3 linked regions of the Pokkaliibacter sp. MBI-7 genome follow. The protein of the gene in region 1 interacts with the protein of each later gene in a pairwise test. Links are inferred from orthologs where the notes say so. Each region holds a gene or a part of one and is shown in the gene's direction. Other genes may lie near its edges.

Region 1 (5,422 bases):
CCGTCTGGTTATGTACTTCACTGATTCCGCATCCATCCGTGATGTGATTCTGTTCCCGGCCATGCGCCCGGAAGTGTGATGTACACCTGAGGCATCTTTTCGCCTGACGCAAAAAACCGCAGCCATTGAGCTGCGGTTTTTTTATGTCTGTTCATATGCTCCGGGTGTTGCTGAATCTTTAGGTTGCTGAATCTTCAGGGCATGGCTGGCGTGCCGGGCGCGGTCGTCGTAGCAGGAGGTGCAGGCGACGGCATGGTGCTGCCGGGATGGGGGGCAGTGGGACTGGATTTGATTTGCTTCAACAGGTTCTGCAAGCGCTCAAGGCGGGCCTTGCTGGCTTCGTTGGCGACATTCATGCGGCGGTTGTATTCATCAAACCAGGTGCGGGAGCCTCGCACCATATCACTCATTTCCTGCATGCCGGTCTTCAGATTGGTCAGAAACTCCTGATAGTTGCCTTCTTGTTCAATCATCAGCGCCAGCATCTGTGCAGAGCTGGAGGCAGCTACTCCCTGCTCGAGGGTGTCCAGCATGCTGGCCATTTGTTCTGCTTGCTGTTGTTGCTGACTCAGCAGTGTTTTCCAGTCCCGGTAGTCGGTCTCGATACGCTGGGTGTCCTGTTGCCACTGGGTGGTCATGGCATCGACCCTAGCTGACAGAGAGCGGACCGACGGTGTGGGTACCCAGAGCCACAGATTGACCGAGATAAGCAGGGATGCAGCAGCGAGCATCAGGGCCACCATGGGGATGCTCAGGGTTATCTTGAGATTGAGTCTGGTTTTTTTCTGGTCTTGCTCTGTGGGAGCCTGGGGTTCCTGCTTCATATGTGCTTCCTGTTGCTGTCGACCGCCGTTCATCATTGTACAAAGGGGAGGGCAACGAAATAAGGTGTTTTCTTAGAACGTATTCATGATCTGCTGCTGTGTCGGCTAAACGGCCTTGCTGCAGCTGACTGCACATTGGTTGTCAGTCCAGGCTGTGCTGTTACTATAGCCTGCTCCCGAGGGGAGTGTTTTACCGGTGGCAAGGAGATATGAATGACACTTCGTGTTGATCCCAGTTGGCAACCCTGGTTGGAAGCCGAACTGGCTCAGCCCTACATGTTGCAGCTCAAGCAGTTTCTGCGGGAGCAGAAGGATGCCCGCAAGGTGATCTATCCGCGCTCTCAGGACTGGTTTAATGCCTTCCTCTATGTCCCCTTTGAGCAGATCAGGGTGGTCATTCTGGGGCAGGACCCCTATCACGGCCCAGGGCAGGCTCATGGGCTGTGCTTCTCGGTATTGCCGGGCGTGCGGATTCCCCCTTCACTGCAGAACATCTATAAAGAGTTGCAGCGGGATCTGTCAGTGCAGCCTGTCGGGCATGGCTGTCTGATTCCCTGGGCTGAACAGGGGGTGATGCTGCTCAATGCGGTGCTGACCGTGGAGCAGGCACAGGCAGGGGCGCATCAGGGCCGCGGCTGGGAGACATTCACTGATCATGTGGTGGAGCGTTTGAACCGCGAGCGGGACGGGCTGGTCTTTATGCTGTGGGGCAGTTATGCACAGAAGAAAGGGCGTGTGATTGATCGCAGTCGCCACTGTGTGCTGGAGTCCGTGCACCCTTCACCCTTGTCAGCGCACCGAGGATTTATCGGTAACGGACACTTCTCGGCTGCCAACCAGTGGCTGCAGCAGCATGGCCAGTCGCCTGTGGACTGGCAGTTGCCAGCGCAGTATCAGCTACCAGAATAGTCTCAGTGTCCAGCAAAATAGTTTCAGTGTCAGATACAGCAAGCCCATCTTATCGATGGGCTTGCTGTATTGTGCCGTCAGTTTTTGTGGGTATTCAGAGTTTTGGCCGATTACGTTCAAACACTTCGGGGTCGATGATATAGGGCAGAGGCTGGATGTCCAGCACCGCGCTTTCATCCCCGTCCAGCCAGCAGGGTTCGCTTTCTGCTTCCTGCTTGTACAGTACTGCCAGTAGCGCATAGCGCCCGTCGCTGAGCTGGGCGACTCGTACCACCTGTCCCAGGTCTTCCTTGCTCTGGCAATGAATGGTTTGGCCAGTGTAAGGGCGTGAGGATGTGCTTACTCCGGCGCGGAACAAATGGCGTTTCAGCTTGCCCAGATACTGCATACGCGCCACGATTTCCTGTCCGGTATAGCAGCCTTTCTTGAAGCTGACACCGCCGATGGCTTGCAGATTCATCATCTGTGGAATGTGCTGCTCACGTGTGGCCAGCGTCAGATCAGGCAGCGCCGCTGCAATTTCCAGCGCCTCCCAGTGTTCGCTGCTGGCCAGATTGGCGTGCTCCGTCAGCGGTACCCAGAGCTTCTTCGCGGTTTCAGGCTGCAGCCAGAGTTCAAAGCGTGGCTGTTCTCCGGCAACACGAATGATCCAGCCGCCGTCAATGGTCAGTACGTCATCGACATTTTCAGGAGCCGCGTCGAACAGGGCGTACAGAATATTGTCAGACCCTTTGCCAGCCAGGCCCATGCGGATGATGTCATCACTGCGATCCTGAAGCTGCGCTTTGAAGAAGACAATGTATTTACTCAATACCGCTCTGGTAGGTTCTACCAGCTCCCGGCGCATACCGAACAGATAGCCGCTATCGGACTTCACCAGACGAAACAGGCTGAGCAGTGAGCCTTTGGGGCTACAAAGCCCGCCAGGGCTGGACTTGCTGGCGTTCAGCGCTGCGACGTTGCAGGTCAGCTGGCCTTGCAGAAATTTTTCTGCGGCTTCACCGTCGCAGCCAAGAATGCCCAGATAGGACAGATCCATCAGCCATGGGCGATCAGCCGGTGGTGTAGCGAAGTTGGTTTGGAAACCGTCGTGGTTCCAGGCGGCACCTTGTTGTTCGAGAAAGGCTTGCCAGAAGCTGTTCATAGTTAGCCGTCGCTTGGGTACTGGGGGCGATAAATACAGGATTCTTTAGGTTTGTTCACTGCCGCTATGCCGTTGAGCATGGCACCTGCACTACATCAGGCTGCCTTCGATCGCTTTAGCGAGGCAGGGCGTGAACACACCTCATGAATGTCAGAATGGCCGCTACTATAGCAGATTTGTATACCGGGCCTGGAGCGTGTTCAGCATCTACTGCGTGTTGATCTCTTGGTACCGAGAAGCGCTTCGGCGTGCTTGTTTATAACAAATAAACGCCATGCTGAAGCCGGGATACGGGCTGCTATTGGATTAGTTACCTTCGACATTCTGCTCGTTGCTGAAAATGGGGATGGAACGATCAGGATCAAGAGGGCGGCTAAAGTACCGGTCGCCAGCACGGCGGCACTTGCCTATAATCGGCGACTCTTTCGGGGGCAGTCGTCAGTGGCTGCGGCCCCTGCTGCAGAGGTGCTGTAAGTTATGTCTCAAGCCTATTCTGATCTGGATATCCGCCGTCTGCGCTGGCAGAGCCGTCGTGGCATGCTGGAGCTGGATGTTCTGCTGACCCCCTTTGTCGAAGAAGCTTTTGCTGATCTGGCCAAAGAAGATCAGGACCGTTATGTACGGCTTCTGGAGCAGGAGGACACTGATCTATTCGCCTGGTTCATGCAGCATGACACGCCGGCTGATCCTGATCTGCAACGTATTGTACGGATCATCCTTGAGCGGGTTCAGCCAGCATAGTTTGCCTCTGGTGGCCTCCCGTCAGCGTGTGGTCTTCCTGATCATCACGCTGGTCATGGCCGTCTATGGCATCTGGCAGTCGGGCCTTGAAGTCTGGCAGCAGGCTCTGCTCAGTCTGGCCGTGTTTGCCATGGCTGGCTGGGAATGGCGCTTTGCCGCCCGGCTGCCAGTGGCGATGCGCTGGCGCGAACAATTCTGGTGGCTGGGACAGGGGCAGGGGCGCTGGCAGGTGATTACACCTGTGCGGGTATGGATGATGCCCTGGGTGATCGTGCTGGATTATCGTGATGAGCTTTTGCGCCAACGATCACTGCTGCTGTTCCGTGACAGCCTGCAGGGCGACGACTGGCGCCGCCTGCAGGTGAGATTACGCTATCAGAAGCTATGAAGGGCGTTTGCCTGCCTGAGCCTGATGTCGCAGACCTGACACTGGCCAGGGATAGTTTATGGGAGCCAGAATGGTGTCCTTGGCTTCAGCCGCCTGCTGAGGATAGTCGAGAGTGTAATGCAGCCCGCGACTTTCCTTGCGCTGCATCGCTGAGCGGATGATCAGGTCGGCTACCAGCGCCAGATTGCGCAATTCAATCAGATCGCGAGATACCTTGTAGTTGCTGTAGAACTCGGCGATTTCCTGCTTCAGCAAGTCAATACGGTGCTTGGCGCGCTGCAATCGTTTGTTGGTACGCACGATGCCAACGTAGTCCCACATAAATCGTCTTAACTCGTCCCAATTGTGGGAAATGATCACGTCCTCATCCGAGTCTGTTACCTGGCTTTCATCCCACGCCGGGGCATACGGCGCCTCGGCGGTGTGTGGATGCCTGGCGAGAATATCCGTAGCACAGGCCCGTGCATAAACAATGCATTCCAGCAGTGAGTTGCTGGCCAGGCGGTTGGCGCCGTGCAGTCCGGTAAAGGCGGTTTCACCAATAGCATAGAGGCGACCAATGTCGGTCTGGCCACTAGTGTCTGTCATCACCCCGCCACAGGTGTAATGGGCAGCAGGAACTACCGGAATCGGCTCTCGCGTAATGTCGATGCCGTACTCCAGACAGCGTTCATAGACCGTAGGGAAGTGCTCGCGCACGAACTCAGCCGGTTTGTGTGAAATGTCCAGATAAACGTGGTCGAGACCCAGACGCTTCATTTCATGGTCAATGGCACGGGCAACGATATCCCGCGGTGCCAGCTCACCACGCTCGTCGAAGCGGAACATGAAACGCTCACCGTTGGGCAGGGTAAGGTGGCCCCCTTCGCCACGTACCGCTTCGGTAATCAGGAAGGACTTGGCCTGCGGATGATAGAGACAGGTCGGGTGGAACTGGTTGAACTCCAGATTGGCCACGCGGCAACCGGCACGCCAGGCCATGGCGATGCCGTCGCCAGACGCACCATCGGGATTGCTGGTATACAGATAGACCTTGCTGGCGCCGCCGGTAGCGAGAATGACAAAGCGGGCGCGAAAGACTTCTACATGGCCGGTATCGAGATTGAGTACGTAGGCACCGGCACAGCCATTCCCTGCTTTTCCCAGCTTCTGATGAGTAATGACATCAACCGCCAGTCGATGATGCAGCAGTTCAATACCGGGGTGAGCCAGAGCCTGATTGATCAGTGTCTGTTCTATGGCTCTGCCGGTGGCGTCGGCCGCATGAATGATGCGGCGATGACTGTGTCCCCCTTCCTTGGTCAGGTGAAAGGGCAGGTTATCGGCTTCCGCCTGATGGTCGGGAGTAAAAGGCACCCCCAGCTGGATCAGCCATTCGATGGCTGAACGGCCGTTCTCGACGGTAAAGCGAACGGC
Region 2 (4,267 bases), 120 kb from region 1 along the record:
TCCACCCACTCACCCGACTTTTTAAATGCGTTAGAAATAGAAGAAGTTTGCTGGCTGGTCAAACAACAGGGTTGTACCGAGATTCGCCGCGCCAAGGACAATAAACAAATCGCCGCTTATATCGCCGAGGGTGATCAACTGGGTTATTTGTGGAAACAAGGCTTTTTTGATGGGGTAGATCCGCAATGAAGGAGCTGGTTTTTTTGCTCGAAGAACCCTCCGCCAAGGCCATGCTGGAATCCTTGTTACCGAGAATGCTGAGCGCCGAAATCAGCGTGCGATGTATTCCCTTTGAGGGCAAGCAAGATCTGGAAAAACAGCTGACGCGCAAGATACGCGCTTATCAAAACCCGGAGGCGCGATTCATTGTGTTGCGTGATCTGGATAGTCACCCTGACTGCTTGGCGGTGAAAAACAAATTGCTCGAACTGTGTGTTGAATCCGGCAAGGCGGCTCAATGCATCGTTCGTATTGCCTGCAAGGAGTTGGAGACTTTCTATCTGGCGGATTTACAGGCTGTGGAGGAGGCTCTTCAAATAAAGGGGTTGGCGAAGCAGCAGCAAGTTAAAAAGTTTCGAGCCCCTGATAATTTAGGTAGCCCTAGCGTTGAATTAAAAAAATTAACTAGCCAACGCTATGAAAAAGTCGCCGGTTCACGAGAGATCGGCAAGCTCTTGAACCTAGAAAATGAACGATCACCCAGTTTCCGCAATTTGATTGGCGCAATCCGACGCCTGGAAAACGAACTCATTAACGAGCAAGCATGAATACATCGACCCTAGTCCAGAAAGTCTGGAACTTCTGCCATACACTACGCGACGACGGTGTGGGCTATGGTGATTATCTGGAACAACTCACCTACCTGCTGTTTCTAAAGTTGGCGCATGAATATGCGCAGGAGCCTTATAACCGCGATACCCATATTCCTGATGGGTATGACTGGCCTAACCTTACTTCCAAAGTTGGTGAGCCCTTAGAGCGCCAGTATTTTCGAACGCTCAATAAACTGGGTAGTGAAGACGGTATGCTAGGTGCCATTTTCTTCAAGGCACAAAATAAAATTCAAGACCCCGCCAAGCTTTCAAGGCTAGTGCAGCTCATTGATGCGGAAAGCTGGATAAGCCTCGGTGCTGACACTAAAGGGGATTTGTACGAGGGACTTTTGCAGAAAAACGCAGAAGACACCAAAAGTGGTGCCGGGCAGTACTTTACCCCACGCGCAATCATTGAAGCCATGGTTGCTTGTATAAGACCAGAGCCAATGAAAACCATAGCCGACCCCGCTTGCGGTACTGGCGGCTTCTTTCTAGGAGCATACAACTGGCTAACCCGCCCTGGCTCCAATCTCGATAAACGCCAAAAAGCATTCCTTCGCGATAAGACCTTCCACGGCAATGAAATTGTGCCTAATACACGCCGCATGTGCTTAATGAACTTGTTCTTGCACAATATTGGCGAGTTGGACGGGGAGCCCTCCGTCGAACGCTCAGATGCGCTTATCTCCGAGCCAAAGCTAAAAGTGGATTACGTGCTGGCTAACCCGCCTTTCGGTAAAAAAAGCAGCATGACCATCACCAATGAAGAAGGTGAGGAAGATAAAGAGACGCTCACCTACGAGCGACAAGATTTCTGGGAAACCACCTCGAACAAACAGCTTAATTTTCTACAGCACATCGTCAGCATGCTTAAAGTCGACGGCAAAGCAGCGGTAGTGCTGCCGGATAACGTGCTATTTGAAGGAGGGGCTGGTGAAAAAATCCGCCGCAAGCTGCTGGAGAACTGCGATGTGCACACCATTTTGCGTTTGCCAACAGGTATCTTTTACGCGCAAGGCGTGAAGGCCAACGTGGTGTTCTTCGATGCTAAGCCCAAAGACGGACAAATCCATACCAAGGGGATTTGGTTCTACGATTTGCGCACCAACAAGCACTTCACCCTGAAGACGCGCACGCTCAAGTTGGATGACTTGAAGGATTTCGTGGCGTGCTATAACTCGGAAAACCGTCACGAGCGCCAAGCTACGGAGCGCTTCAAATTCTTCAGCTACGAAGAGCTGATGGCACGGGATAAGGCCAGTCTGGACATCTTTTGGCTGAAAGACGAAAGCCTGGACAACCTTGATGAGTTGCCTCCACCGGATGTGCTGCAGCAGGAAATTATTGAGCATCTTGAGGCTGCATTGGCAGCATTTAGAGAGGTGGCCATCGGTCTTCCGAGACATGCCAGGGATCACTAAGAGGATGTTAACTGCCGTTTTGAAACGGATTTCTTAGCGTTATGTCGTGTTGCCCTGCGCGCAGTGCTGATATAGCCTTGAGGCCTTTGTTTTCAAGGCCTCGCGAACCTGAAGTTATATCGAAACAGGTTATATCGACATAACTGTTGTCGTGTTCCTGTCTGGGTAACAGGCGAGGTGAACGGTGGATAGTCAGAGCGTGAACACGTTCTTAGCAATAACGACTGTGGATACTCAACAGCAACGGCTGTAGATCGTAAGCAGTAACGAGTTGGCTGGTCGGATTTGCCATGATTTTGATGATTGATAACTACGACTCCTTCACCTACAACCTGGTGCAGTATTTGGGGGAGCTGGGAGCCGAAGTGAAGGTGGCGCGCAATGACGCCATCAGCATCGCCGAGATTGAAGCCATGGCACCAGACCAGCTGATGATTTCCCCCGGCCCTTGCACCCCTAATGAAGCGGGTATCTCCCTCGAAGCCATTCGCTACTTTGCTGGCCGTCTTCCTGTGCTGGGCGTGTGCCTGGGGCACCAGAGCATTGGCCAGGTGTTTGGTGGTCAGGTCATCCGCGCCGGTCAGGTTATGCATGGCAAGACCTCACCGGTGCATCATCACCATCTGGGCGTGTTTGCCGGGCTCAGTAATCCGCTGCGCTGCACTCGTTATCATTCTCTGGTGATCGACAAGCACAGCTTGCCCGATTGTCTGGAGGTGACCGCCTGGACTGAACTGCCGGACGGTCAGATGGAAGAAATTATGGGTGTTCGCCATAAACAGCTGGACGTCGAGGGGGTACAATTCCATCCCGAGTCCATCATGACTGAACAGGGCCATGCACTGTTGGCCAACTTTCTGAAGCGTTGAGAGGCCCCGCCATGAATATGCAGCAAGCCATCCGTCTGGTGATGGACAAACAGGACTTTACCACCGAGCAGATGCAGGAGCTGATGGCCCTGATCATGACCGGTGAGGCGACCCACGCACAGATTGGTGGCTTCCTGGTGGGGTTGAGCATGAAAGGGGAAACGGTGGGGGAGATTGCTGGTGCCGCCATGACCATGCGCAGTCTGGCCACCCAGGTCCATGTTGAAGGGCCGCACTTGATCGATACCTGCGGTACCGGTGGCGATGGCGCCCATATCTTCAACGTATCCACGGCCAGTTCTTTTGTCGTTGCCGCCGCTGGTGGCAAGGTCGCCAAGCATGGTAACCGTGCGGCTTCCTCTTCCAGTGGTAGTGCCGACGTACTGGAGGCCGCTGGCCTCAATCTGGCACTGCGCCCTGAGCAGGTGGTGGAGTGCATCGACAAACTGGGCGTAGGCTTTATGTTTGCCCCGGCTCACCACAGCGCCATGAAGCATGCCATTGGCCCGCGTCGGGAAATGGGTGTGCGTACCATCTTCAATTTGCTCGGCCCCTTGACCAATCCGGCACTGACCCCAAATCAGGTGTTGGGTGTGTTCAGCCATCGCTGGTTGCGCCCCATGGCTGAAGTGCTGAAGCAGCTGGGTTCCAGTCATGTGCTGGTGGTGCATGCTGCCGATGGTCTGGATGAAATCAGCGTGGCCTCCGATACCTTTGTCGCCGAACTGCGTGATGGCGAGGTGTTCGAGTACCAGATTCGCCCGGAGCAGTTTGGAATTGCCCGCAGTCCGCTGAATGAGCTGGCGGTAGATAATCCACAGGCCAGTCTGGCACTTGTGAAAGCTGCACTGGCAGGCGAGGGTGGCAGTGCCACCGATATCGTGCGTCTTAATGCTGGCGCCGCTATTTACGCCGCCGATCTGGTTGACAGCCTGCAGGCCGGTATCGACAAGGCCACCGATGTGATCGCCAGCGGTGCCGCTCTGGCCAAGCTGGAAGAGTTAGCAAAATTCAGTCAGTCCCTGGCAGGGAAATAATGACGTGCCCTTGTGCTGTTGAGGCCGATGCCCGGCACAAGGTTGATGTCAGTAGGAGAAAGATTAATGAGTAGTTGTGCCCCCACCGTCCTGCGCCGCATTCTCAACCGTAAAGCCGAAGAAGT
Region 3 (4,148 bases), 1.0 Mb from region 1 along the record:
TTGGCTGCAGGTGCAGCACGTATTCGCGTGACGTTTCAGGTGGATGCAGATGGCTTGTTGAGTGTGGCTGCAGAAGAGCTGTCTACCGGCGTCAGTAGCAGTGTCGTGGTCAAGCCCTCCTATGGGCTTTCCGAAGATGAAATCGGGTCGATGTTGAAGGCGTCCTATCAGTTTGCTGAAGTGGATATGGCCGCACGGGCCCTGCGAGAGCAACAGGTTGAGGCGGATCGTCTGCTGGAAGCGCTGGACAGTGCCTTGGAAGCTGATCAGGCGCTTCTGTCTGCAGCGGAGTTGCAGGCAATGCGCGAAGGTATGACGCAGCTGCTGACGTTACGCCAGCAGACACAAGATCACACTGCCTTGTCGGCGGCGATTGAGGCTTTGAGCCAGAGTACCGATTACTTTGCTGCCCGACGCATGGATCGCAGTATTCGCGATGCGCTGGCAGGCCATCGTGTAGATGAGTTTTGAGGTGATAGATGACACAGATTATTTTCCTTCCCCACGAAGAAGTCTGCCCAGAAGGCAAGGTGATCGAAGTTGAGCCAGGTGTGTCGATCTGCGATGCAGCGCTGCGTCATGGCATTGAGATAGAGCACGCGTGCGAGAAGTCCTGTGCCTGTACCACCTGCCATGTCATCGTCCGCGAAGGTTACAGCAGCCTCAACGAGGCAGATGAGCTGGAAGAGGATATGCTCGATAAGGCATGGGGTCTGGAGCCCGATTCGCGATTGAGTTGTCAGGCTATCGTGGGTGACACGGATCTGGTTGTGGAGTTGCCCAAGTACACCCTGAATCACGCATCAGAGCGTCATTGAGGAGCATGGCTATGCACTGGACTGATGTACAAGATATCGCCATTGAGCTGGCTGAGGGGCATCCCGATGTGGATCCCCAATATGTTCGATTTACCGATTTGCATCGCTGGGTGTGCGAGTTGGATGGATTTGAAGATGATCCTGAGCGCTCCAATGAAAAAATTCTTGAAGCGATCCAAATGGCCTGGATCGAAGAAGCGCGTTAGACCCTGTGATGCATGATACGATGTTGATTGCACGCCGCCCGCTATTGCGGGCGTTTTGTTTTTGTGGATAACCCTACTCAGGGTAAAGGCTCTCACGTATAATGCCCGGTTTAACTTCCAACCCCTAATCAAAGCATTTGCTGGAGAGAAAAATGGCTATCGAACGTACCCTGTCCATCATCAAGCCTGACGCAGTTAAAAAGAATGTAATCGGTGAAATCATCACGCGTTTCGAGCGTGCTGGCCTGAAAGTTGTGGAAGGTAAACTGGTTACTCTGTCTCGTGAAGATGCCGAAGGCTTCTATGCTGAGCACAAAGAACGCGGTTTCTTCAATGACCTGGTATCTTTCATGACTTCTGGCCCTGTTTTTGTACAGGTGTTGGAAGGCGAAGAAGCCATTGCTAAAAACCGTCAGATCATGGGCGCGACCAACCCTAAAGAAGCGGCTGCCGGCACTCTGCGTCATGATTACGCAGATTCTATCGATGCCAACGCTGTACACGGTTCTGACTCCTCTACTTCAGCTGCTCGCGAAATCGCTTACTTTTTCGGCGGCTGATTCCCGGGTGGGTTAGTCCACCTTTGACTGATTGAAATGACTTGCCCCATGAACGAACAGAACACCAAAGTAAATATTCTCGGCTACTCTTTGCCAAAGCTGATTGCTTTCTTTGAGAGTCTGGGTGAAAAGAAATTTCGTGCCATTCAGGTGCTGAAGTGGATTCACCAGCGTGGGGCGAAGTCATTCGACGATATGACGGATATCAGCAAGAGCCTGCGTCACAAGCTTGAACAGGTTGCTGAGATTCGCGATCCGGAAGTGATCTATCAACACTTTTCCAAAGACGGTACTCGCAAGTGGGTGGTTCGTGTCGGTGAAAGCAACTCAGTAGAAACTGTGCTGATTCCCGATGGTGACCGAGCTACGTTGTGCGTCTCGTCACAGGTCGGCTGTTCACTTGACTGCAGCTTCTGCTCCACTGGTAAGCAAGGGTTCAACCGTAACTTGTCTGCTGCAGAGATTATCGGCCAGCTGCGTGTCGCCATTGGCTCCTTTGGTCCGTTTGATCCTGCGGGTGATCGCCGCGTGACCAATGTGGTGATGATGGGAATGGGTGAGCCACTGATGAATTTTGACCCGGTGGTAGATGCCATGAGTCTGATGATGGAGGACAACGCCTATGGTTTGTCCAAACGTCGGGTAACGCTGAGCACCGCAGGAGTAGTGCCTATGCTGGATAAGCTGGGTGACGTGACGGATGTTTCTCTGGCGGTATCCCTGCATGCACCAACCAATGAACTACGTGACAAGATCGTACCTATCAACAAGAAATACCCTATTGAAGAGCTGGTCGCTGCCTGTAAGCGCTATCTCGACAAGTGTGATGACAAGCGCGGTATTACCTTTGAGTACACCATGCTGCGGGGCGTTAATGACCAGCCCGAGCATGCCAAAGCACTGGTGAAGGTATTGCGGCAGGTACCCTGTAAACTGAACCTGATTCCGTTTAATCCCTTCCCTAACTCGGGTTATGAGCGTTCTACGGACGAAGCGATCAAGGCGTTCCAGAATTATGTTTCCCATGCCGGTATCGTCACTACCGTGCGGACTACCCGTGGTGATGATATCGATGCAGCCTGTGGTCAGTTGGTAGGTAAGGTTGATGACCGTACCCGTCGCAGCGAGCGCTATATTAAATTGGTTGATCAGTCCTTGACGGTTCGTGATAACCTTGGGATCTGAGTCAGCCTGATAATCGTTGTTATCTTAACCAGTAAGGAGTAGTGGATGCGCCACACAGCATGGATAGGACTGCTGACCATGTGTTTGCTCCAAGGGTGTGCCACTACTTCTAATCCTCCAAAACCTTCTGCTAAAGAACAGCGCGAACAAGCTGTGCGTGCTGCCCAGGCTTATGTGCGTCTTGGTCTGGGGTATCTTCAGGCCGGCCGGCCTGAATCCGCTATCAAACCTCTGCAACGTGCTAAAGAGCTGGATCCGAACGATGTAGAAGTACTGAATGCCTGGGCCATGATGTATGCCGCCCAGGGTGAGCAGGGCTTGGCTGAGCAGACGTTTGATCAGGCTATTGCCCGCTATCCTGCCGATGCGCGGCTTCACAACAACTACGGAGCGTATCTGTTTTCAGTGGGCAAGGCTCAGCAGGGGTGTGCACAGGTCAAGCTGGCCGCAGAGGATCCTCTCTACACCCAGCGTGCTCAGGCGTTTGAAAACCTGGGGCGCTGTGCTTTAATTCAGGGCGACTTGGCGGGCGCTCGAGACAACTTAAATCGCGCGGTCAAGCTGTCGCCCATGTCGCCACAGACATGGTATGCCCTTGCTCAGGTAGACATGAAACTATCAGATTCTAAGCAAGCTGCGATCGATTTTTCCTTTTTTAATCGTTTGGTAAAACAAGGCTATGCGAAGCACAACCCGGAGACGCTGGCTCTGGGAAGACGCATTGCTGAACAAAGCGGCAACAAGTCACTACTTGAAGAGTTGAATGCGTGGACACAGCCTGTAACCCCAGGAGCCTCGGAGTGAACGAGACAGATGATCTTTCAGCTGGCCTGAGTCCTGATGGTATTTTTCCCGGCAATTTGCTGCGTGTGGGACGTGAGCGTCTGGGGCTTTCACTAGATGATGCTGCACGCCAACTGCACCTGACTAAATTCTATGTACAGGCGCTGGAAAGTGGAGACTTTTCGCGCCTGCCCAAACCGCCCTTTGTCAGAGGGTACATCAAGGCGTATGCCAAGCTTCTTGGGCAGCCGGAGCATATCTGGCTTGGCCCGTATGAGCAGATGGTAGGTGTGCAGGAGCAGCCTCGCATCGCTCCTCTGCCTAATGTAGGTAAAGTGAAGCGTCAGGCGCGTATTACGGACCCGTTGATGCGGATACTGACTGTCCTGTTCTTGCTGGCGCTGGCGGTATTGTCCTTGCTCTGGTGGAAAGAGCAGCACCAGTTCACTAATCCTAGCGAAATATTCCATAACCTGATCAGCAAAATTACTGTCTCCACACTGGAGGGGGACAAGCAGATCGTGCTAGCTGACCCGGCAGAAGAGAATAACAGTGTGCCCTTGCCGCTGAGTGCCGGTCAGACCAATGCCTCAGTG

The links.
Region 2: the proteins of ung (region 1) and QCD60_RS04610 interact in binary tests that used the Escherichia coli proteins (3 or more experiments, as listed by UniProt). The link is inferred for Pokkaliibacter sp. MBI-7 from one-to-one orthologs.
Region 3: the proteins of ung (region 1) and ndk interact in binary tests that used the Escherichia coli proteins (3 or more experiments, as listed by UniProt). The link is inferred for Pokkaliibacter sp. MBI-7 from one-to-one orthologs.

What each region holds. Positions count from the first base shown.
Region 1 is NZ_JARVTG010000001.1:1,161,983-1,167,404, reverse strand. What follows is about bases 1-2,885. They hold ung (uracil-DNA glycosylase), read left to right. Parts: upstream 1-1,037; coding sequence 1,038-1,733; downstream 1,734-2,885. Other genes in these bases: QCD60_RS05185 (hypothetical protein), read right to left, coding at 1,828-2,877; QCD60_RS05195 (hypothetical protein), read right to left, coding at 195-824; lysS (lysine--tRNA ligase), read left to right, coding at 1-79. Outside these bases: QCD60_RS05180 (succinate dehydrogenase assembly factor 2), read left to right, coding at 3,355-3,618; QCD60_RS05175 (protein YgfX), read left to right, coding at 3,596-4,006; nadB (L-aspartate oxidase), read right to left, coding at 4,001-5,422. UniProt on the Escherichia coli protein: Excises uracil residues from the DNA which can arise as a result of misincorporation of dUMP residues by DNA polymerase or due to deamination of cytosine.
Region 2 is NZ_JARVTG010000001.1:1,039,323-1,043,589, reverse strand. What follows is about bases 1-2,999. They hold QCD60_RS04610 (class I SAM-dependent DNA methyltransferase), read left to right. Parts: upstream 1-763; coding sequence 764-2,236; downstream 2,237-2,999. Other genes in these bases: QCD60_RS04605 (aminodeoxychorismate/anthranilate synthase component II), read left to right, coding at 2,527-2,999; QCD60_RS04615 (DUF4276 family protein), read left to right, coding at 186-767; QCD60_RS04620 (AAA family ATPase), read left to right, coding at 1-189. In the rest of the region: more of QCD60_RS04605, read left to right, coding at 3,000-3,105; trpD (anthranilate phosphoribosyltransferase), read left to right, coding at 3,117-4,142; indole-3-glycerol phosphate synthase TrpC, read left to right, coding at 4,209-4,267. UniProt on the Escherichia coli protein: The subtype gamma methyltransferase (M) subunit of a type I restriction enzyme. The M and S subunits together form a methyltransferase (MTase) that methylates A-2 on the top and A-3 on the bottom strand of the sequence 5'-AACN(6)GTGC-3'.
Region 3 is NZ_JARVTG010000001.1:2,180,643-2,184,790, reverse strand. The notes cover bases 1-2,880. They hold ndk (nucleoside-diphosphate kinase), read left to right. Parts: upstream 1-1,176; coding sequence 1,177-1,584; downstream 1,585-2,880. Other genes in these bases: pilW (type IV pilus biogenesis/stability protein PilW), read left to right, coding at 2,815-2,880; rlmN (23S rRNA (adenine(2503)-C(2))-methyltransferase RlmN), read left to right, coding at 1,633-2,769; iscX (Fe-S cluster assembly protein IscX), read left to right, coding at 824-1,024; fdx (ISC system 2Fe-2S type ferredoxin), read left to right, coding at 480-818; hscA (Fe-S protein assembly chaperone HscA), read left to right, coding at 1-471. Outside these bases: more of pilW, read left to right, coding at 2,881-3,573; QCD60_RS09760 (RodZ domain-containing protein), read left to right, coding at 3,570-4,148. UniProt on the Escherichia coli protein: Major role in the synthesis of nucleoside triphosphates other than ATP. The ATP gamma phosphate is transferred to the NDP beta phosphate via a ping-pong mechanism, using a phosphorylated active-site intermediate.